Regions from separate parts of the Brevibacillus nigriterrae genome, predicted to be linked through region 2. Evidence: riboswitches for the same ligand, from Rfam matches in the RefSeq annotation. Region 2 holds a riboswitch; each other region holds the start of a gene.
What was found. A riboswitch is a leader RNA that binds a small molecule or an ion and turns the genes downstream of it on or off. The one in region 2 is predicted to bind cyclic di-GMP.
Positions count from the first base shown of each region.

Region 1: it holds a riboswitch for cyclic di-GMP, as region 2 does, so the genes downstream of both, ACPW7N_RS10655 (methyl-accepting chemotaxis protein) here and ACPW7N_RS10830 (S1C family serine protease) in region 2, are expected to answer to the same signal.
Region 3: it holds a riboswitch for cyclic di-GMP, as region 2 does, so the genes downstream of both, ACPW7N_RS21465 (methyl-accepting chemotaxis protein) here and ACPW7N_RS10830 (S1C family serine protease) in region 2, are expected to answer to the same signal.
Region 4: it holds a riboswitch for cyclic di-GMP, as region 2 does, so the genes downstream of both, ACPW7N_RS15735 (sensor domain-containing diguanylate cyclase) here and ACPW7N_RS10830 (S1C family serine protease) in region 2, are expected to answer to the same signal.

Region 1 is NZ_JBNCMT010000011.1:125,870-130,797, forward strand. It holds gene coaA (type I pantothenate kinase) at 1-365, shown strand, start outside; gene ACPW7N_RS10655 (methyl-accepting chemotaxis protein) at 443-2,008, opposite strand; cyclic di-GMP riboswitch class I at 2,099-2,183, opposite strand; gene ACPW7N_RS10660 (hypothetical protein) at 2,439-3,068, shown strand; gene ACPW7N_RS10665 (hypothetical protein) at 3,065-4,330, shown strand; gene ACPW7N_RS10670 (hypothetical protein) at 4,517-4,928, shown strand, end outside.
Region 2 is NZ_JBNCMT010000012.1:16,848-21,775, forward strand. It holds gene ACPW7N_RS10825 (stalk domain-containing protein) at 1-1,276, opposite strand, end outside; gene ACPW7N_RS10830 (S1C family serine protease) at 1,294-2,316, opposite strand; cyclic di-GMP riboswitch class I at 2,428-2,516, opposite strand; gene ACPW7N_RS10835 (DMT family transporter) at 2,692-3,591, opposite strand; gene ACPW7N_RS10840 (aminotransferase-like domain-containing protein) at 3,730-4,928, shown strand, end outside.
Region 3 is NZ_JBNCMT010000035.1:20,471-25,398, forward strand. It holds gene ACPW7N_RS21450 (4Fe-4S dicluster domain-containing protein) at 1-606, shown strand, start outside; gene tatA (twin-arginine translocase TatA/TatE family subunit) at 634-852, shown strand; gene moaA (GTP 3',8-cyclase MoaA) at 849-1,853, shown strand; cyclic di-GMP riboswitch class I at 2,153-2,238, shown strand; gene ACPW7N_RS21465 (methyl-accepting chemotaxis protein) at 2,414-3,925, shown strand; gene ACPW7N_RS21470 (hydrogenase maturation protein) at 3,949-4,928, shown strand, end outside.
Region 4 is NZ_JBNCMT010000020.1:91,604-96,531, reverse strand. It holds gene ACPW7N_RS15735 (sensor domain-containing diguanylate cyclase) at 1-2,222, opposite strand, end outside; cyclic di-GMP riboswitch class II at 2,273-2,355, opposite strand; gene ACPW7N_RS15730 (short chain dehydrogenase) at 2,522-3,121, opposite strand; gene ACPW7N_RS15725 (cyanophycinase) at 3,263-4,324, opposite strand; gene ACPW7N_RS15720 (cyanophycinase) at 4,389-4,928, opposite strand, start outside.

The DNA of each region.
Region 1 (4,928 bases), on a different contig from region 2:
TAGAAGGGTTGAATGTATTGCAAACGGATTCTGGCAACAAATCCAGTCAGATTCCACAGGTGTTCGTATCCGACTTCTTTGATTTCTCCATTTATGTGGATGCTGATGAAATGGACATCTCCCGCTGGTATGTAGAGCGGTTCAAGATCTTGCGTCATACTGCCTTCGCCAATCCCCAATCGTACTTCCATCGTTATTCAACATTAACAAATGAGGAAGCCTCTCAAGTGGCGGAAGGAATATGGCGTGAGATCAATGCGGTTAATCTGGTAGAGAATATCCTTCCTACACGTACCCGGGCTGATCTGATTCTGGAAAAAGGGGCCAATCATCTGATTTCCGCTATTCACTTGCGTAAAACGTAAAAATTCCTTTCGTATTACACAAAAATCCCTTGGGTTGACCCAAGGGATTTTTTCGTATGACGATATCGAATTCTTGTTTAGTATCTGAATTTCGCAACAACCATGTTCAACTGTTCTGCCATTTTGGCTAAAGCAGTTGCCGATGCTGAGATTTCTTCCATGGAAGCCAGTTGTTCTTGTCCCGCGGCAGAAACTTCCTCCGTACTTGCAGCCATTTGCTCAGATGCTGCAGAGCACTCCATCATCAGGGTTGCTACACTCTGCACTGATTCTTGAATTTTGCCGAAGTTTTCTCCTGATTGCTCAACCAGATTGATTCCTGTATTCACTTCGTTCAGACTCTTTTCCATCGAACGGACTGCATCATCAGTTAGATGCTGAATGGAAGCGATGATCTTGCCGATTTGCTCGGTTGATCGAGAGGATTGTTCGGCCAGCTTGCGCACTTCATCGGCTACCACCGCAAATCCTCTGCCATGTTCGCCCGCTCGCGCCGCTTCAATCGCTGCGTTCAGTGCAAGCAGGTTGGTCTGGGCAGCAATACCATTAATAACTTGCACAATTTGACCAATTTCTGTCGATTGTTCGCCCATGCCTTTTACCGATTTCGCCAGATCATTTACGGTTGTGCTGATTGCATTCATTTGTTTAATTGCCTGATGGATGCTTTCGTTGCCTTCTTTAGCAACCTTCAATGCATCATTCGAAGCCACTGTTACCTCATTGGTGCTCGCAGAAATTTCCTCGATGCCACTAGACATCTCCATCATGGAGCTGGTGATTTGTTCGGTTGCCTTACTGGTCTGCAAACTGCTTGCCATTAATTCTTCTGCTGAAGCTGCTACCTGCTCTGCATTTCCTCCTACTTGTCGCAAGAGAACCTGCAGATTCAGTTTCATCTGATTAAAGGCTTGACCCAAATCACCGATCTCATCTTTGCTTTTTACGGAGATGTCTTCAATGGTAAGGTTGCCAGATGCGATTTCCTGTGCTGCTTGTGACATCCGGGTTACCGGCACACTGATGGCACGATTCATGACAAAGGCAATGCCAAGCCCCAAGAGGATCGCGGTCACACTTACCGTAATCAATAGGGTTTTACTGAAGCTAACGTCTTCGTTTGTTTCTTGGAGAGTCTGATCGAGCAGTTCCTGTTGGTACGAGATGAACTCGTCAGCCTTGGCAGCGAATCGATTCCCCAAGTCAGTTCCTGTTGTTGCTATCAGGTTGCTGTACTCCTTGTTTTTTCCTGCCTTTTTCAATGCCAGTAGTTCCGTAGAAAATGCAGCATACTCATCGCTTATTTGCGTCAAATCCGCAAATAATTGCCTTCCTTTCGGGAGGGTAAGCATTGGATCAAGCTCTTTGGACAAATTATCAAACCGCTTCTTGGCTTCATTAAACTGCTCCAACTGTTTCGGATTATCAGAAAGCAGGTAACCTCGAATGCTTTTGAACTCTTCTCTCAGCTCGGAAACCATGTCTTTGACGAGAATTACCTTTTTTACACGGTCATCCAATAAAAATTTATACGTGGTATCCAGGTTTGAAATCTGATAGAAACTTATTGCACTGATGAAAGAAGCTAACAGAAGAACAATGATAAAGCCTGCATACAACTTTTTTCCAACCGATAATTTCATAAATCCTTCCTCCCAGTAATAGTGCTGTCATGAGTACCTTGAAGAATAGCTTTTCATTACAGGAATAGATTACATTGGTATGTAACGCTATTCGGTAGCCCGGCTATCACTTGGTTGAGCCAAAGACCCGTGGCTTTGCGTCCTCCTCTTTCGACAGAGTTTGCGTTTTCGTAGCATGTTAATTTTTAATTATTATTACCTTGCTATAAGTATAAATACCTATTCCCTATTGAACCACATTTCAAACAATTTTGTTACATATTTTTGAATTTTTTGTCGAACGATAAGAAAATTTCTGCTATTAAGTAAATCTTGATAAGAAAAAAAGGAGGCATTGGCCCCCTTTTTTTCTTTCGGTCGATAAAAATTTTTTGTCATATTTTGTTAAGATGGTAAACTAGAGATATATTCCAGACATAGGAGATTCATGATGACGATTCTCTCTCAGCTTTCCTCTCAAACAGGCGATCAAACAGAGGCATCCAATCGGCATGTTGCCGCTCACTGTGTAGAACAGCCAGACCTGCTTTTGGTGCTTGGCGAAGGGCTAACTAGCAGTGACCAAGCCCTTGTTGGGGACTGTGCAGAGGTTTTTACCAAGGTAGCAGAACAAAAGCCCAAGCTGATTGCCAGCTTTGCTGACCAGTTAATTGGGCTGTTCAACCACAAATCAACTCGTGTGCGGTGGGAGGCTATGCATGCCATATCCCTGATCGCACCACTTGTTCCAGAACAGATTGCCCCTGTCCTGTCAAAGTTGTCTGATATGATTCAAGGAGACAAAAGTACGATTGTACGAGATTATGCCATTGATTGTTTGGGCAACTATGCCAAGGCAAGCGTATATACTGCACAAGAAGTTTACCCCATTCTCAAAAGTGTACTTCCCTTATGGAACGAAAAACATCTGGCACGTGTGCTTGTCAATCTGTGTCATGTTGTCAAGAGTTGCCCTTCGCTCGGATTAGAAATCCTCCCTTTTGCCCAGGATTACTCCGAGCATAACAAAAGTTCTGTAAAAAAAGCGGCAAAACGATTGGTGAAAGGAGCTTTACTGTGAGAATTTCGAATGGGAATGTGAATACGGTTAGCCGTACTTATTCTACTTCTAGTCCTACACCAGAGAAAAGCAAATCAGTACAATCCAGTAATTCAGGTGAATTGGCTGCCATCTATGAAAAAAGCAGTTATACAGACAGTACAAACGAAAACCTCAGCACCTATTCGGCTCCAAGGATGGCTCTTGCTTCTTCGGAGGAACCACCCCCTGTAAATCCAGTTTACGAGAATTGGTTGCAATCACTTCCTCAAAGCCAGAATCAGTACATTGAATCGGTATTTAGACGCCTCGATGAGGATCGAAATGGGTTCAATAATGATGAGGTGCCAGAATTATTAAATCAGCATATGGAGTGGCTGCAAAGCAGCTTGGATGATTTGGCTACACGACTTGAACAGGCAGAGAAAGACCTATTAATTACATCGGATGAAGCTGCCGAACTATGGCTTGACGGAGAAAATTTAATCAATCAACTGGATGTAGAAATATGGTCTGACGTCGAGGATCTGATTATCGCCAATCGGATCTTAACCATTGATGCACGCACGACATACACGGATTGGGATAAGCAGTTATCCTACACGGGCAGCAATTACCTGCAAAATATGGAATCTGCGATCAAAAACGAATCCGGCTTTATTTCGAAAGACAAACTTGACCAATACCTAGTGGAATTGAACAAATGGGTAACTGCTCGATCCGATGAGTTAGCCTCTGCTCTTTCAGATGCACCCACGGGAATCAAGACGACATTACTCGAAAACGCTCAAGCCAAATTAAATACGCTGAGACAAGGCTATTCCAACTTAATCTACCAGCAGGTCAACAATCATAACTACCCGCCAAAACCACCATCTGCCGATTCGCTCTTTACCGCCGGGAAACAAAAGTTTGAATTTATGGTAGGAAATCATAAGGCAAGTCTCACCGTGCGCTTATCCAACGGTCAATCCAGTTCATCCAGTTTTTATGTAATTGATGCAATGGGCAATAAAAAGAAGGTAAATATCACTTTTGACAACGCAGATTTGCAGCGGGAATTTGATAAACGATATAAAGAAAGTACTTTTGGCAAAGGAGACAAGGCGCTTTCTCTTGAAAAACTGAACAGCATTTTAGGTTCTATCAAGGACAGTTTGCTAAAAATTTCAGATACAGATATGGAGCGATTAAAGTCTAAACTTTACGGCAAAACTGAATCAACTGCTTTGGATAACAAATTCACTATCTTCCTTGCAAAGCTGAAATTGGCAGTAATTTAGTGAATCTGGACAAACTAACAACAAACACCTCCCTTTTTCGTTTCTCAGACGATTGAAGTGGAGGTGTTTTTTATTCATTACTCAGTTGGTAATTTGTAGTCCGTGCTACAGAAAGTAAAAAGAAACTATGGTACTTTTAATTGGCGGGTTTTCCCTAAAAAACTATTTCAAGGAGAGGGTTTCATCGTGAAGTTACACGCATTAAAGCGATTGATGTCTTTCGTTTTTTGCTTCACACTCGTTGTCAGTCTTGCAACATTCGGCAATCCAGCAACTACATCCGCAGATACGATCTCAACTATAGGCATAGATGAATTCACATTTTTGGATGATGGGTATGACTATATGTCCATTGCTTACGCAAAACCAGATGCAGTAAAGGACGGACATTTCAAGCTTTCACTGGATCTTGCCAAAGACATTGAAATTAAAGCCATGTGGGTACGGACGACAGATAAAGCGGGCAAAATCAATTACCACGGAACATGGAAGACCAGTAAAGAAGGAATCGGCTATCTACTCGGAATCTATGAGGACAACAAAGTGTTGAATCCAGAATTCAAAACTACCCTCGGTACTTTCAAAAAAGGAAAGCACA
Region 2 (4,928 bases):
GTTCATTGTACCATCGATCCCCATCTGCCATTTCATAATCACGTTCTTTGGCAGGTACGCCAGCGATAGTTGTATCTTTTATTTCCTTGCCAACTTCCAAATACTCTTCAACAAAAGCATCTCGATATTTTTCCTCATGGCGTTTGATCCACTCGTCCAAAGTATCATTTTCGGTTATGGAGGTTGTTTTAATTTTTACTACTTGTGTACCGTCTTCATTTTGGAAGAAATGATAATCTACTAGATCATTTTTTTCCCATTTTGCTGGGATTTTGACAGTCAATCCATAGTTCTCATCAATATAAGTTCGGTAATTATCCTTTACACCAGAAATATCTTTAACAGTTTTATCATTTTTGTCAAAAGAAGCTGTGAAACTGTCCAACAAATCTTTATAAGCACGGTATTTCAATGGATTTTTAAAGTTATCCTCTTTGTTTACGGTAAGCATGATATAGAAAATTCGATCTTTATTCTGATAGGCACGGTGTTCTGTGATTGAATCCCCATGTTCTTTGGTTACGGCCCTTGCATACTGCAGGTTGCCTTCTTTCACGAACCCTTTAGAGAGAATGGTACCTTCCATACCCTCAAGTAGCACCTTCACCAATCCGTCATTTGAGTAGTTCTCTGGCTGTTCTTCATCAATGAAAATACGAAGCTCATACTCGTCCTTCGCATCCTTGAAGCTGACCCAATCTCCTTTAAAGCTTTGGTCATTCTTCACAAGACCTGACGGATATCTCATGGTCCAACCAATGTAGCTATCGCCAATTTTCGTTTTTCCTACATCTTCATTAAAGCCGTTCCCAGGAGTAGTGGCAGTTGCGCTGTTCCCCGTTAACACGATTTCTTTCGTATTTTGGTCATAGGAAACCGTTGCGCCCAATGTTTCAGCTACGAATTTCAATGGAACCATCAATGTGTTGTTTTTCATTTGCGGTGCAACAGGAAGTGTTACTTCTTTCCCGTTCACTTTTGCCTTGTTGCTGCCAGCCTTGAACTGGATCGATTTGCTTCCATAAGCCAGTCCGACTGTTTGTGTCTTGGAGTCAAAGGAGAGTGTTGCTCCAAATGCTTTGGTGATGACACTGAGCGGAACCATTGCTAGCCCGTTTTGTACATAGGGTGTTTCTACAGTTGATTGAACCCCATTGATTGTTACTGAATTACTGCCCGTTTTTATTTTAATGGTTACGGAATCAGCCGATGCAAGTCCACCAGTAAGCGAAAATACGAGCAGTAGACTCACCATCGATAATAAAAATTTCTTCATTTCTCGCTCCCCCATTTTTATTTATTAAACTCTGCAAAAGTAACCGTTCGCTGGACAAGATCACCATTTGATTGAACCATCAAAACGGCTTTTTTTCCCGGAAGGTACTTTTTCAGTTGTTCATTAAAATCAACCAATGTGGTGATGTTGATTTTGTCGATGGAATAAACCAGATCACCCGGTTTTAATCCAGCTTGATCTGCTGGAGAACCCGGTTCTACCGAGCTGACCGTAAGCGGTTCATTGGTTGGCAAACCAACTACTGCTGCCCAGCTCTCTTCCAGTTCCGCTCCCAGGTACGCTCTTTTCACTTTTCCATAGGTAAAGAAATGGGAAAGGACGTAGTTTACGGTATCGGATGGAATGGCGAAGCTAAGGTTATCAATACCGACTGACACATATTTGAGCGAATTGATGCCAACGACTTCCCCTTTTAAATTAACAAGTGGGCCTCCACTATTACCCGGGTTAATCGCAGCATCTGTTTGAAGCAAACGATAGGTAGAAAAAGCAGAGCGATCCACTCCACTGACCACCCCAACAGTAGCGGAGTTGCGCAGAGTAAATGAAATCGGCGTTCCGATGGCTACAACTGTCTCGCCAACTTGTACATTCAATTTGGGCGCCAAGGTCGCTGTCGGTAGAGCTTTGGCGTTTATTTTGACAAGAGCCAAATCGCTTTCTTCATCAATATGAGTGGCTTGTCCAGGATATTGCGTACCATTGGCCGTTACTACGATAATTTGCTTCATCTCTTTTACCACGTGAGCATTGGTAACAATCCAGCCATCCGCCTTAATAATGACGCCTGTGCCGTGCATCAGGTTAAATCGGTCTTTCGTTTGCGGAATACCATCTTCTTCGGGCTTTCCGATGATGGCTACCACGCTTGGAGAGATTTTTTTGATTACATCTGTGACACTGTACACAACAGGTTTGCTCGCATTGGTAGAGCCTGCTGCTGCAACAGGTTGAACGATTGCCAAGATCAGAATCAAGAGGATGAATGGAATAAGACGACTGTTTTTCTCTCCCGCCATACGGTTCCTTCTTTCTACTATTTATTGGTTTCGAAGGGAATCGAGCATAAAAAAAGAAGACTATACACCTATAGCCTTCACCATCTACCTCTTTGTTACATCAGTAAAGTAAACGGCAACCCGGCTATCTTAGTCCGATGAGAACCTTAGATCCGTAGCTTTGCGTCCATACCTTTCGGATATGTTTGCCCTGTTCGATAACTTCGAAATATTTCAATGAATAGTAACAAAATTAACAACATTTCACAGTGACACTTATCACTTTTATGTCGATTACATTCGAAAAAAGGCTGAATATGTAAAATATTCGTGAACAATGATTCGCCTTTCTCGAGGCAACATTAACAATTAAGTCAAAAAGCCTATGCAGGCAGGTTAACCTACAGAGGCTTTTTGACTTGGAGTTGCTATTTTCACAGGCGCATTCTTTCCCCTCGCAACTGCCGAAATTACAATCATTGCAGCAACGACCGAGACCCATGTGATTGTTTCACCCAGAATGATCGCCGAACCAACGATTGTGAAAAACGGTTGCAGATACTGTGTCTGACTTACCCTTGCCACCCCTCCGAGAGCTAAGCCACGATACCAGGCAAAGAATCCGACAAACTGACTAATGATACTGACATATCCAAAACTGATCCAAACGTCCATGGGAGCCTGCCATAGGTTAGCAGGTAACTGGACGGCTACCGGAATAAGCAGGAACGGGCATGCAATGACTAGTGCCCAACTGATGACCTGCCAGCCCCCCATCGTTCGGGCTAATTTACCGCCTTCTGCATAACCGATTGCGGCTGCCACTACCGCACCTGCCAAGGCTAGATCAGCCAATTGGAGATGACCCACACCCGAATAGACGGCATAAGCCAGTACAGCCAAGCTTCCTACGACACTTGCCAGCCAGAAGCTGCGAGATGGCCTCTCACCTGCAAAAAAAGTGGCTGCACCTGCTGTCGCCAATGGCAGGAGTGCCAGTACAATCGCTCCATGCGTAGCCGGAACTCGTTGCATTGCCCAGGCAGACAACAAGGGAAATCCGACAATGACGCCTAGCGATACGATGCCTAAGCTTTTTAGCTCTTTTGCGGAAGGAATCCTCTCTCGTCGGATCAAGAGAAGAATCGCAGCAAGAATGGCAGCGATAATCGCTCTGCCTAAGCCAACAACAATCGGGTCAAAAAAGGAGACTGCTATTTTGGTCGTGGGCAATGTCAGGCTAAATCCAATTACACCGAGTAACCCGTAGATCATTCCTTTTGTTTCATTGCTCATGTGAGCCATTCTTCTCCACTTCCCTATCATCCATTGGTTATCTTATATGGTAAAGTGAAAGAGTATCTATGTCTCCAACCAATTGGCTCATCTCGTAACCAGCCAATTTTGATTTAAAGTGGAAGTGAGGCCAAACCAATGCAGTGGAAACCGGATAAATCAGCGAATGAACCGATTTATAAACAAATTGCCCGTTTTTATGAAGAGCAAATTATGTGCGGTGAGCTTGCTCCTGGTGCTCTCTTGCCAACGGAACGAGAGCTTGCAGGAGCCCTTCAGGTGAACCGCAGCACAGTCACGGCTGCCTATGAAGAATTGCGTGCAACCGGCCTGATCACTTCCGCTCAGGGCAGTGGAACGTGGGTTACTCATCACCACTGGGGTGTTGCGCCTCGCAATATTCCAAATTGGCAGCATTACACGAGTGGTGGGACATTCCTGCCTGCATTGCCTTTAGTCAAACAGGTGCGAGAAGCTGCCATGGACCGCTCCATTATTAATTTAGCAAAAGCGGAGCTGGCCCCATCACTGATGCCTGCATCCATTTTGGAGGGTCTGCTTCGAGAAGAAACTTCTTTAGTATCGCTCAACTATTTGCATCCAAAAGGAGACCCTGATCTCAGGGAAGCGATTTCTCTTCATCTGAAAAAACACTTTTCTATCTCAATCACACCTGAAGAAATTATGGTTACATCAGGCGCACAGCAAGCCCTTCATATCATTACCCAATGCTTGCTGAACCCTGGCGATGCCATTGCGATGGAATGCCCCTCGTACACCTATTCCTTGCCCTTGTTTGTTTCAGCAGGACTTCGGCTTCACCGTCTGCCTGTTGATCAGGAGGGCCTCAAACCCGATGAAATTGTTGCGTTGTACAAAAAACACAGGATTCGCATGATCTTCACCAACCCGACCTACCACAATCCAACCGGGACAACACTCTCTTTATCCCGTCGCAAGGAATTGCTGCGAATCTGTGAGGAACTGCGTATCCCCATTGTTGAGGATGATGCATTCGGTACCATTACACTGAATCACAGCGAAATTCCTCCTGTTCCACTCAAAGCAATCGACCAGAAGAATGGCTCCGTCATCTATATCGGCTCGCTGTCCAAAACCGTATCTCCCGGTCTGCGCATTGGCTGGATTGCAGGCCCAAAAACCGTCATTGAGAGGCTGTCTGATGCCAAGCAGCAGATGGACTATGGAACCAGCTCCATTGCCCAGCGATTGCTCTTTGCTTATCTGGCAAAAGGACACTGGGAAAAGCAAACGTTGCAAATCAGAGGCCATTTGACCAGAAGGCGTGATACCACACTCCATGCGCTGTCCAAGCA
Region 3 (4,928 bases), on a different contig from region 2:
TTGCTGGTTTCTTATAAAAAAGGGATCAGGACGATCGTCAGTGAGGATCCGGCATTGCTAGACGAGCTGAGACAGCAAATTGAAGAAGCGAATTCTATGCTGCTTCAACTTGGCGAGCAACCGTTCACTACTGCTGTGAAGGCTGTTGAAGAAGAAGAAGTAAAGTATACGAGAAGAGAGCTTTTCTCTTTCTGGAAAAATGAAAGCCAATCACTTGTAAGGCAGTTCGCACCCGCAAAATGGCGCTTTAATCAGCAAGATTTGGACTTGACCAAGTATTATCCTGATTATCAATTCTGCAGAATCTCGCTTAACCTTGAGACTTGTACGTTATGTGCTGCCTGCCAAAGGCTTTGTGAGCGACAATGTCTTCAGCTGTCGGAAACAGGTTTCAGTATTTCGGCACAAGCCTGTTCATCTTGTCAGTTGTGTGTGGATATCTGTCCTGAGCATGCTATTTCGGTAGAAGATGGTATTGCGCCTGCTGTCTCTGTTCAATATCCCGTTTATCAGAAGCAGTGCGGGGTCTGCAATCATTCGTTTGCCACTTTGAGGGAACACGACGAAATATGTGTGATGTGCACAAAGCGCAAAGGATTTTTTTAAGAAAGTTTTATACGAGGGGTGAATTTCATGACCAGTATTGGTATTCCTGGGCTCATTTTAATTCTGATTCTTGCATTGGTTTTATTTGGCCCAAAAAAATTGCCTGAAATCGGACGAGCGGTTGGTCAAACGTTAAAAGAGTTTAAAAAATCGACTCGTGAGTTGACATCAGATGTGGTGGAAGAAATGAAAGAACAGCCAGTCAAAAATATCACAACGACTGTGGAAAGCCGAGAACAAAGATGAATAGCCTGCTCGATTCTCTTGAGAGGCCTCTTCAGGATTTACGTATTTCCGTCATTGACCAATGTAATTTTCGCTGTTCATACTGTATGCCGGAAGAAGTGTATGCCCATCGAACATTCCTGAACAAAACGGAACTATTATCTTTTGATGAGATCGAAACAATTGTTCAGGCGTTTGCGCATCTTGGAGTGAACAAATTAAGACTCACAGGTGGAGAACCTTTACTTCGGAAAAACCTTGCAGATTTAATCAGAAAATTATCTGGTATTTTCGGAATTGACGATATTGCTTTAACGACAAACGGCTATTATCTCCCCTTGTATGCTCAAGCGTTAAAAGAGGCTGGATTAAAGCGGGTGAATGTAAGTTTAGACGCAATGGAAGATTCCGTTTTTCAAAAAATGAACGGGAGAAACATCAAAGTCGGTACGATCTTAAACGGAATATTTGCGGCGCAAGAAGCGGGGCTTGAGGTAAAGGTGAATATGGTCGTTCAAAAGGATGTGAACGATCTCCAAATTATACCAATGGTTCATTTTTTTAAAAAGCACAAAATTACGTTAAGGTTTATTGAATTTATGGATGTTGGAAATTCAAATGGTTGGAATATGGATCAAGTGGTCACTGTTCAGGAGATTCATGATCGGATTCAAGCCCAGTATCCTCTAAAAGCAGTCACATCCCGGTATTTTGGAGAAGTGGCGAAGCGCTATCGGCATGTGGGGACCCAAGCTGAAATTGGATATATCTCTTCCGTCTCGAATGCATTTTGTTCAACCTGTACACGGGCTCGTTTGTCTGCTGATGGACAGATTTATACCTGTTTGTTTGCCAACCAAGGATTTGATCTCCGCAAATTAATGAGAGAAGGAGCTTCACTCGAAGAAATTGTATCCTCTGTAAAAGAAATTTGGAATGGACGGACTGACCGGTATTCTGAAGAACGGTTACATTATACAAACAAAGAAAAAAAGATAGAAATGTATTATATTGGTGGTTGAAATATCTTTCTTTCGATTGGAAGCATAAATTTGCCTGAATGGCAGACTTATGCTTCTTTCATTTTCGCTCCCCCTTGTTAGCTTTATCAATCTTCGCCTCCTACATAATATATCTTGAACATGACTATCTTCTAATTCAATAAAGGCCAACGGTGAAATTTGCAATTAATACAACTTGTGGCAAAAAAGTAAATTTAATAATAAAGTGATTTTTTTTACTGTCGTTTATTGTTGTAAAATGTTATTATATTTCAGATGATAAATGGTTAATCTTTCCTATTGTTATCTATAAATTTTACTAGTGACAAAGGCAAACTCATTGAAAGGTGAGGACGCAAAGCCACGGGTCTAAAGCTCTATGAGCCACGATAGCCGGGTTGCCGAATAGCTGATAAGAGGATGGCTATTCTTAGATAGTCATCTTTTTTATTTTCAACATTCACTCTTATCTATTTTTCCAACAAGAAGATGTCAGATTGGCGAAAGAAGTCAAAAAATCTTTTTCAATCAAACCAAGTTGTGTTTGAAATAAATAAATATTGGGAGAGATGAAAGTGTTAATGAGTGTTAAGAATCGCCTTATACTGATTTTGTCTTCAATCGTTTTACTGTGTTCAGGTCTTGTTCATTTTCTTCATCATTCAGTAAATTTATTTCAGCATATGGAAGTTTCAAATGTTGAAAGATCAGGTTTAGTAACAAACGGTTTCCTTGTATTTCCTATGATATTATTTATCGTTACCATTGTGCTTTACCGGATCAATAAAGATCATCCGCTCATTCCACTTTTCAATACACTTACCATTACATTTAGCAGTATCTCCATGATTGCTGGTGGCGATGGGATGGTAGAGTATCATTTTTCCATTTTTATGGTAGTAGCAATAATAGGTTACTACGAGAGTATCAAATTAACATTGATCATGACTGTGATATTTGCGATTCACCATATTGCTGGTTACTTTCTCTTTAGTCAATATGTTTTTGGGAACATGCAGTACTCTTTTTCAATGGTCCTTATCCATGCTTTGTTTTTATTAGGGACTTCTGGTGCAATTATTTGGCAAACAATCCAAAAGCAGAAATTGCTTGATGTCTTGGATGAAAAGGAACAGAGTCAACAAATAGTAAGTGGAATCATAAGAAAATTGTCTTCCACCACTGAAAAACTAATGAATGCTTCTTCTCAATTAAAGAGTAATTATGAATCGAATCAAATGGCTATCAAGGAGATATTTTCCCACATTCAAGAGGTTTCGAGCGGTGCTAGTATCCAAAAAAAGCAAACTATTGATAGTGCACAGATAATCGAAGAAGTAGCATTAAATATTCAACAAATTACAGAAACGTCAACGATTGTATCAAAAGCGTCATTAACGACTACACATGAGGCTGAACATGGTGATGCGATGATACAAAAAACAGTCAAGCAGATGAGTTCGATCAATGACACAGTTAACACTACGTCTGAGACAGTTAAATTGTTGGATAATCGTTCAAGAGAGATCCAGGAAATTGTCGGATTAATAACAAATATTGCTTCGCAAACGAATTTACTGGCATTAAATGCAGCTATCGAGGCAGCAAGAGCGGGAGAGCACGGAAAGGGATTTGCTGTAGTTGCGGATGAAGTAAGAAAATTAGCTGAGGAATCTGCTATCTCTGCAAGCAAGATTGCTGGTATTATTCAGACAATCCAATCGGAGACGAACACATCCATGAAATCCATGGATCAAGTGATCAGTGAAGTAAAAGCCGGATTAGAGCTTGTGCAGGAAACAGGAGAAATATTTGAAAGAATACATACGTCTATTGATGAAGTAGCTGATCAAATTAAGAGGATATCATACTCAACGGAAGGGGTTTCAGGTGGAGCACAAGAAGCATTAGCATCTATTCAAGAAATGGCATCTTTTGCAGAACAAGCATCAACTAACGCTCAAAATATAGCAACCTCATCTGAACAGCAACTATCATCTGTGGAGAATCTTTCTACTCTCATTTCTACACTTAACGAGATTACGTTCGAACTACAAGATTTGATTGAAAAGACGAAAGAATTGAAGTTATAAACATGCCTAGAGGAGTGAGTGTAATGAAAATCCTATTTCTAACTACAGCTCATAACAGTATGAGTCGACGAGCTTATGATGAACTTACCAATATTGGACATCAGGTTGATGTATATCTGGCCATTGGGGATAGTGAAATGATTCAGGCAGTTGAAAAACACAAACCTGATTTAATTGTTGCCCCGATGTTAAAAAAAGCAATACCTGACGTGATTTGGCGTAATCACACTTGTATCATTGTCCACCCTGGGATCAAGGGTGACCGAGGGCCATCATCTTTAGATTGGGCGATATTGCATGGTGCAAGTGAATGGGGGGTAACTTTACTTCAAGCCAATGAAGAGATGGATGCTGGGGACATTTGGGCTTCCGTTAATTTCAAAATGAGAAATGCAAGCAAGAGTAATTTGTACAGACATGAAGTTACAGAAGCAGCTATGAAGGGATTGCTTTTGGCGGTCGAGAGATTTGAAAAAGGTGATTTTAAACCGGAACCACTTGATTACAGTAAAGAGGATGTAAAAGGAACTTTGCTGCCCACAATGAAGCAAGCTGATCGAGCAATTGATTGGTCTATGGGTACAGAGCAAATTGCAAAGAAAATTCGCAGTGGAGATAGTCAACCCGGTGTGTTGGATAAGATTTACGGAGAAGAATATTATTTATTTGGAGCACATGAAGAAGATGTGTTAAAAGGGAACCCCGGCGAAATAATTGCCTGGCGTGATGATGCGATTTGCAGGGCAACGGGTGATGGAGCGATTTGGATTACTCATCTGAAAAGAAAAAGCACCGATAATAGCATCACATTTAAAGTGCCAGCATTTCTTGCATTAGCGGATAAGTTAAGCAATATAGCTGAATCTCCATTAGCTTTCGACGATGAGTACGAGGGTCGAACATACAGAGAAATCTGGTATGAAGAGAAAAACAAAGTAGGCTATTTACACTTTGATTTCTACAATGGAGCTATGAGTACGGAACAGTGTGACAGGCTTCGATT
Region 4 (4,928 bases), on a different contig from region 2:
CGTGTCAGACGGGCAAAAACCTCGATCCACCGGAATCCTCCCTGTCTCGTCAGGAGGCGAATTTCCTGTCGGCAGTAATCCTGTTTCTTTTCAATCAATGGCAGGAATAACTGTTGATTGCGTTCCCTGTCGTCAGGATGCAAATAGGCAAGGAGGGAAGTACCTAAGCTTTCTGCAATGGGAAACCCGGAGATCTCCTCCCAGGCAGGATTTAAAAACGTCCAGTGTCCTTGTTCATCGGTTTGGAAGATTACTTCCTTCACGTGTTCCACAACGGAACGGTACTGCTCCTGAACTTTGTGCAACGCTTCTTCTGCTTTCTTCTTCTCCGAGATGTCTCGAAAGATTGTCTGCATGACAGGCTTGCCTTCATAAATAAATGGAGTTGACATGACCTCTACATCAATAACTGTTCCATCCATACGAATGAACTTCTCTTCGCTCCAATCCAAAGCCTTTGCTTCTTTCTGTAACAGTTCCAACCGCTCTTGTGAGAATTTTCGATAGTTTGGATGAATTCGCTCCATGATCGGCTGTCCGATCAATTCATCATGGAAGGATGCGCCCAAGATCGTTACACATGCAGGATTCACAAAGAGAAAACTTTCCCCATCGTGAACGACAATGGCATTCGGTGAATAATCGACAAGCGTACGATACCTTTCTTCACTGTCTCTTAACTGTTTTTGCATCTCTTTTTGTTCTGTAATATCTACAACGAGCCCGATGATATAATCTTCTGTTTGATCTTCAGAAGGAAACAGGGAGACGGTAAGAATTCCCAAGACAACTTGTCCGTCCGGGCGATAATATAATTTTTCAACTTGATAGGAATCTCTTTTCCCACTAATTAATTCTTCATAAAGCTCATCTTCCGGCTGCACAGGTTCTGAGATAGCGGAGATCGGTAGATGTTTTAGTTGCTCGCGAGTAAATCCAGTTATTTTCTCCAACGCCGGGTTGATTTCAATGACTTCTCCTGACTTCTTGCGCAATCCAATTCCGATTCCGGCCTTTTCAAATATTTTTCGGAATCGCTCTTCACTTTTTTGCAGGGCCTGCTGCATGTTTTTCTTTTCCGTAATATCTCTAGCAATCACCTGGATTGCAGAATGATCGTTATATTTGATGGGTATTGAAGCAATTTCAACGTAACGAATCTGATTATCCAATGTAAGCAGCTTGACTTCTTGCAGTGGCTGAGTTTCCCCGGTATCGTAAATGACTTTGATTCTTTGGAGAATGATCTCTTTATCATCAGGATGGATAATATCCAGGACATCTTTCCCGAGTACTTGATCTTCCGTTTCTGCTCCGATCAGTTGCAGTCCTTTCTCATTCACAAACAGAAACTTTCCATTATGAACCATGATGGCATCAGGTGATACATCTATCAATCCTCGGTATTGTTTCAACAAATGGCGGTAACGTTGTTGACTTTCCATGATCTGATAGCCATTGAGTCTGTGCATAAATGCCATCCAATACGACCCGATCAATAATATTAGCGGAACACTCAAGAAGTACATGTGAAGCAACTGGGCATGAGCAATCCGCACTTTCCACTCATTGTAATCAAAATCGATCCCCAGTACGGATTCTACGTTACCAGAGGAATCATAAATTGGTGCAAATGAACTGATCCATGTACCCCATTTATCTGTATACGGTGTCTCTTGTAACGTTCTCTCCCCTTTGAATGCCAGCTCCAATTCAGCAAGCTGATTGGGATATGTCTCACCAATCGGTACAGCAAGTTCCAATCTCGAGTCAATTTTGCCATTATCGTTGAGGTCAGCTTCCGGACAAACAACCAAGACATTCGTTCCATCGGGCAGCTTGCGAATCGTGTAGACACTTTCAATAAATGGGTACAGCTTCATCCATTCGATCATTTGGTCAGACATTCGCTGATACAGGGCGTCGGAAGGGAGCGTATCCAACTGTATACGAGCATGTCCTTCATCCTGCAGAATCTTGGAGAAAACAGGGGCCAATCCTTCAAGCGGTGTCTTGATTTTTGCCACTTCATCCTCTTCTGCCTGATTGACAAAAAACCAGCCAAAGAGAAGAACGAGAGCAAGCAAGCCCCAGATGAACGATTGGGATCGACCCATAATCTGTTTTTGTTCATAACCTCTTGCCTTCAGGATGCGCTTCAACCATACAGTTAAGCAAACGTATGAAGTAATGACAATCGTAACAAAAACAGCGTAATCCATGATGAACTCATCTCCTTGATTGAAACCTGCTTGAGAAAAAAAAGACCTACAAAACTGTAGGTCGGTTGCGCTACTCGCTCCCAGATATCTAAGCGCCCAAGTAAAGATATCTGTTCTTCGCTTCCTCTATGTAATTAGACCTAGTTATTTAGAACTACACTCTTTTTATACTACTTCGATTTTAAAAATACAATTCATTTTAAGTAATTGTTAAAAATCTGATACTTTTGTTCGTTCACTGCCCCAGTTACAGATCGGCTGCCTGTTTCGTCAATCCAACCGGAAGCAGGAGATGCCATTCAGTATACTTTATAGGTCTGTCCTGTCTGAGCTCCTTCCACGCTTTTTCGGTAAGCCAAGGCTACTCTGCTGGCAGGTACAGGTTCGAAACCGGGAAAATACGGACGATACTTTTCAAATGACTCCACCAAGACATTGGGGCTCACATTGTTAATCCGAATACCCCGTGGCATTTCGATTGCTGCAGCCTGGACAAAAGCTCGAATTGCTCCACAGGCCATGGCTGCTGATGCTCCGCCTTTGATCGGATCATCCATGGTAATTCCGGTCGTCAACGTAAAGCTCCCCCCATCGTTCACATGGTCCATTCCCAGTAAAACAAGATTAACTTGTCCTTTCAGTTTGCTTTGGATTGCGATCTCGTTGTTTTCAGGCGTTAACTCCGAAAGCGGTCCGAAAAAAACTTGACCCGGTGTGCTAATCACGGCATCGACTTTGCCAACGGTTTGATACATCGCTTTAATGCTTTCTGGTGACGTTATATCAACTGCAATATCGGCCCCGCTTCTTCCTGCTGAGATGATTTCATTATTGGATTGGAGTTCGTTTTGAATCGCACTCCCAATCGTCCCGTTTGCACCAAGTAACAGAATTTTCATAGTTTGCCTCCTAGTTGAGATTTTTTGTTTTGATAATACTATACCCCTGTATGCTATGTAAAGAGATTTTACAGTCTATTCCACATATAAAAAAGCCGCCCCGTCATTATTTCAGACAAGGCGACCAGTCATTACCTGCAGCTATTCTGTTCCATATATATTGCCCGTTGACGAAGTTACTACACCATTGTTCACGTTCACACTGTAAGACAATCCACCAGACCCGGTCCAAGTATTTAGATTGAAGCTATCTCCTTCTGTCAGCTTGTAAATCGAAATATTGGTAAAGGTTAGCGGTGTGCCATTTTGGCATACGGATGGAGCCTGGTTGCTTTGAGCCATGTACACTCCCGGGTTAGTAGCCCCAGGCTGCACAACTACCGTTGCTGTTCCGTCCTGTTCCACGAGAAGGGCTGTCATTTCGTTCACCGCCATGCCTTTTGCCTGGTCAGCGGCTTCGAAGCCGTCTTGAATATTTCTGGCGAGGAAGGTAAGGAAGCGCCCCATTCGATCACGCTGTTCGAAGTGACTGTCTGTGATGAGGTGCCCATTGACCGGTGTCTCAATTAAGCCATGGGTCAGGGAAATCAGTGAATTGTATGGATTATTCAAGGCAGTAGGAGAATCAAGGGTCTTGCTCTTGGTGGCAATTGCATCATAGCTATGTTCTCCTTGAATAGCCAGCCCGGCACTCGTGCCACCAAACGGAATGCCTTGGGCAATTCGATTATTGAGGGCGTCTAATGCTGGAGTACCTTTCAGGAAATTTACGTAATCCGCTTGATTGCCACCAGCAAAGAAAATGGCTTCCGCATGATTGATTTTATCGATGACAAAAGAATGGGAACCCGCTATTGCCAAATCATTTACGATCAAAGTATTTACTGAATTCAAAGGTGTTCCGGCTGTTTGTGCAAGGTCATAAATGTAAGGGTTGTAGGCATCTGTCCCCGAAGCACGGAGAATGAGAAAGTCACCTCCGTTTGCCTTTTCACTCATCCAAACAAATGCTTCATCTACATCAGTGCTTCCCCCCATGAACACCTCTCCGAACGAAGTTGCTGTAGAGACGTCTGTTGCGTTGCCGTGGGTGTAATACGAGTAAGGAGCTGGCGCTGCTGTTACCGTTCCCAGGCTAAGAAGATGACCTGCCGAGAGAACCGTGCTGATTACCATTTTGGAGACAGACCATTTTGTTCGCAAGTAAATCACTCCTCCACTCAAATGGTAGACTACTCATACAATGCAAGCATTTCGTCTATTACACCTATTTCAATTCTTTTACCTTGACTTCAATCGGAAGGATATCCATTCTGACATGAAGGGCAGATGAGGCGTATTCAGTTGCATCGTAATATCCCTCTGTATTGGCGGTTTTGCTGAATACCACAGTTACTCCCTTCCCCTTGTTTTCCTTGTCGAGACTAAACGCCATCCCGCGGAATTCCGCTGCCGTATTATCGACTAAATCGTCCAGCAGGGCAAACTTGGCAGCGTCCGAACCAAAGATATTCGTGTTCAGCGCATTCCCTTCGTAATACTCACTCCCTTTTGGGATCAGTGTTTTTGATTTATCGAGGGTGAACTTCTTGGTGGCAAAGTTGTACTTATCACCCTTTTCAATGTAAGATACATCCACGTTTGTATAGGCGCCGCTCTTGGTTGTGCTTACTTTGGATACATCAACCAGGAACATGCCGCTTGCACCGATGACTTGAATTTCGCTGCCTTTTACCACCATCGCTGAATTTTCATCTATGCCAAAGCCGTAGTTTATTTTTTCATGAACAAGCGCAACCACGAGACG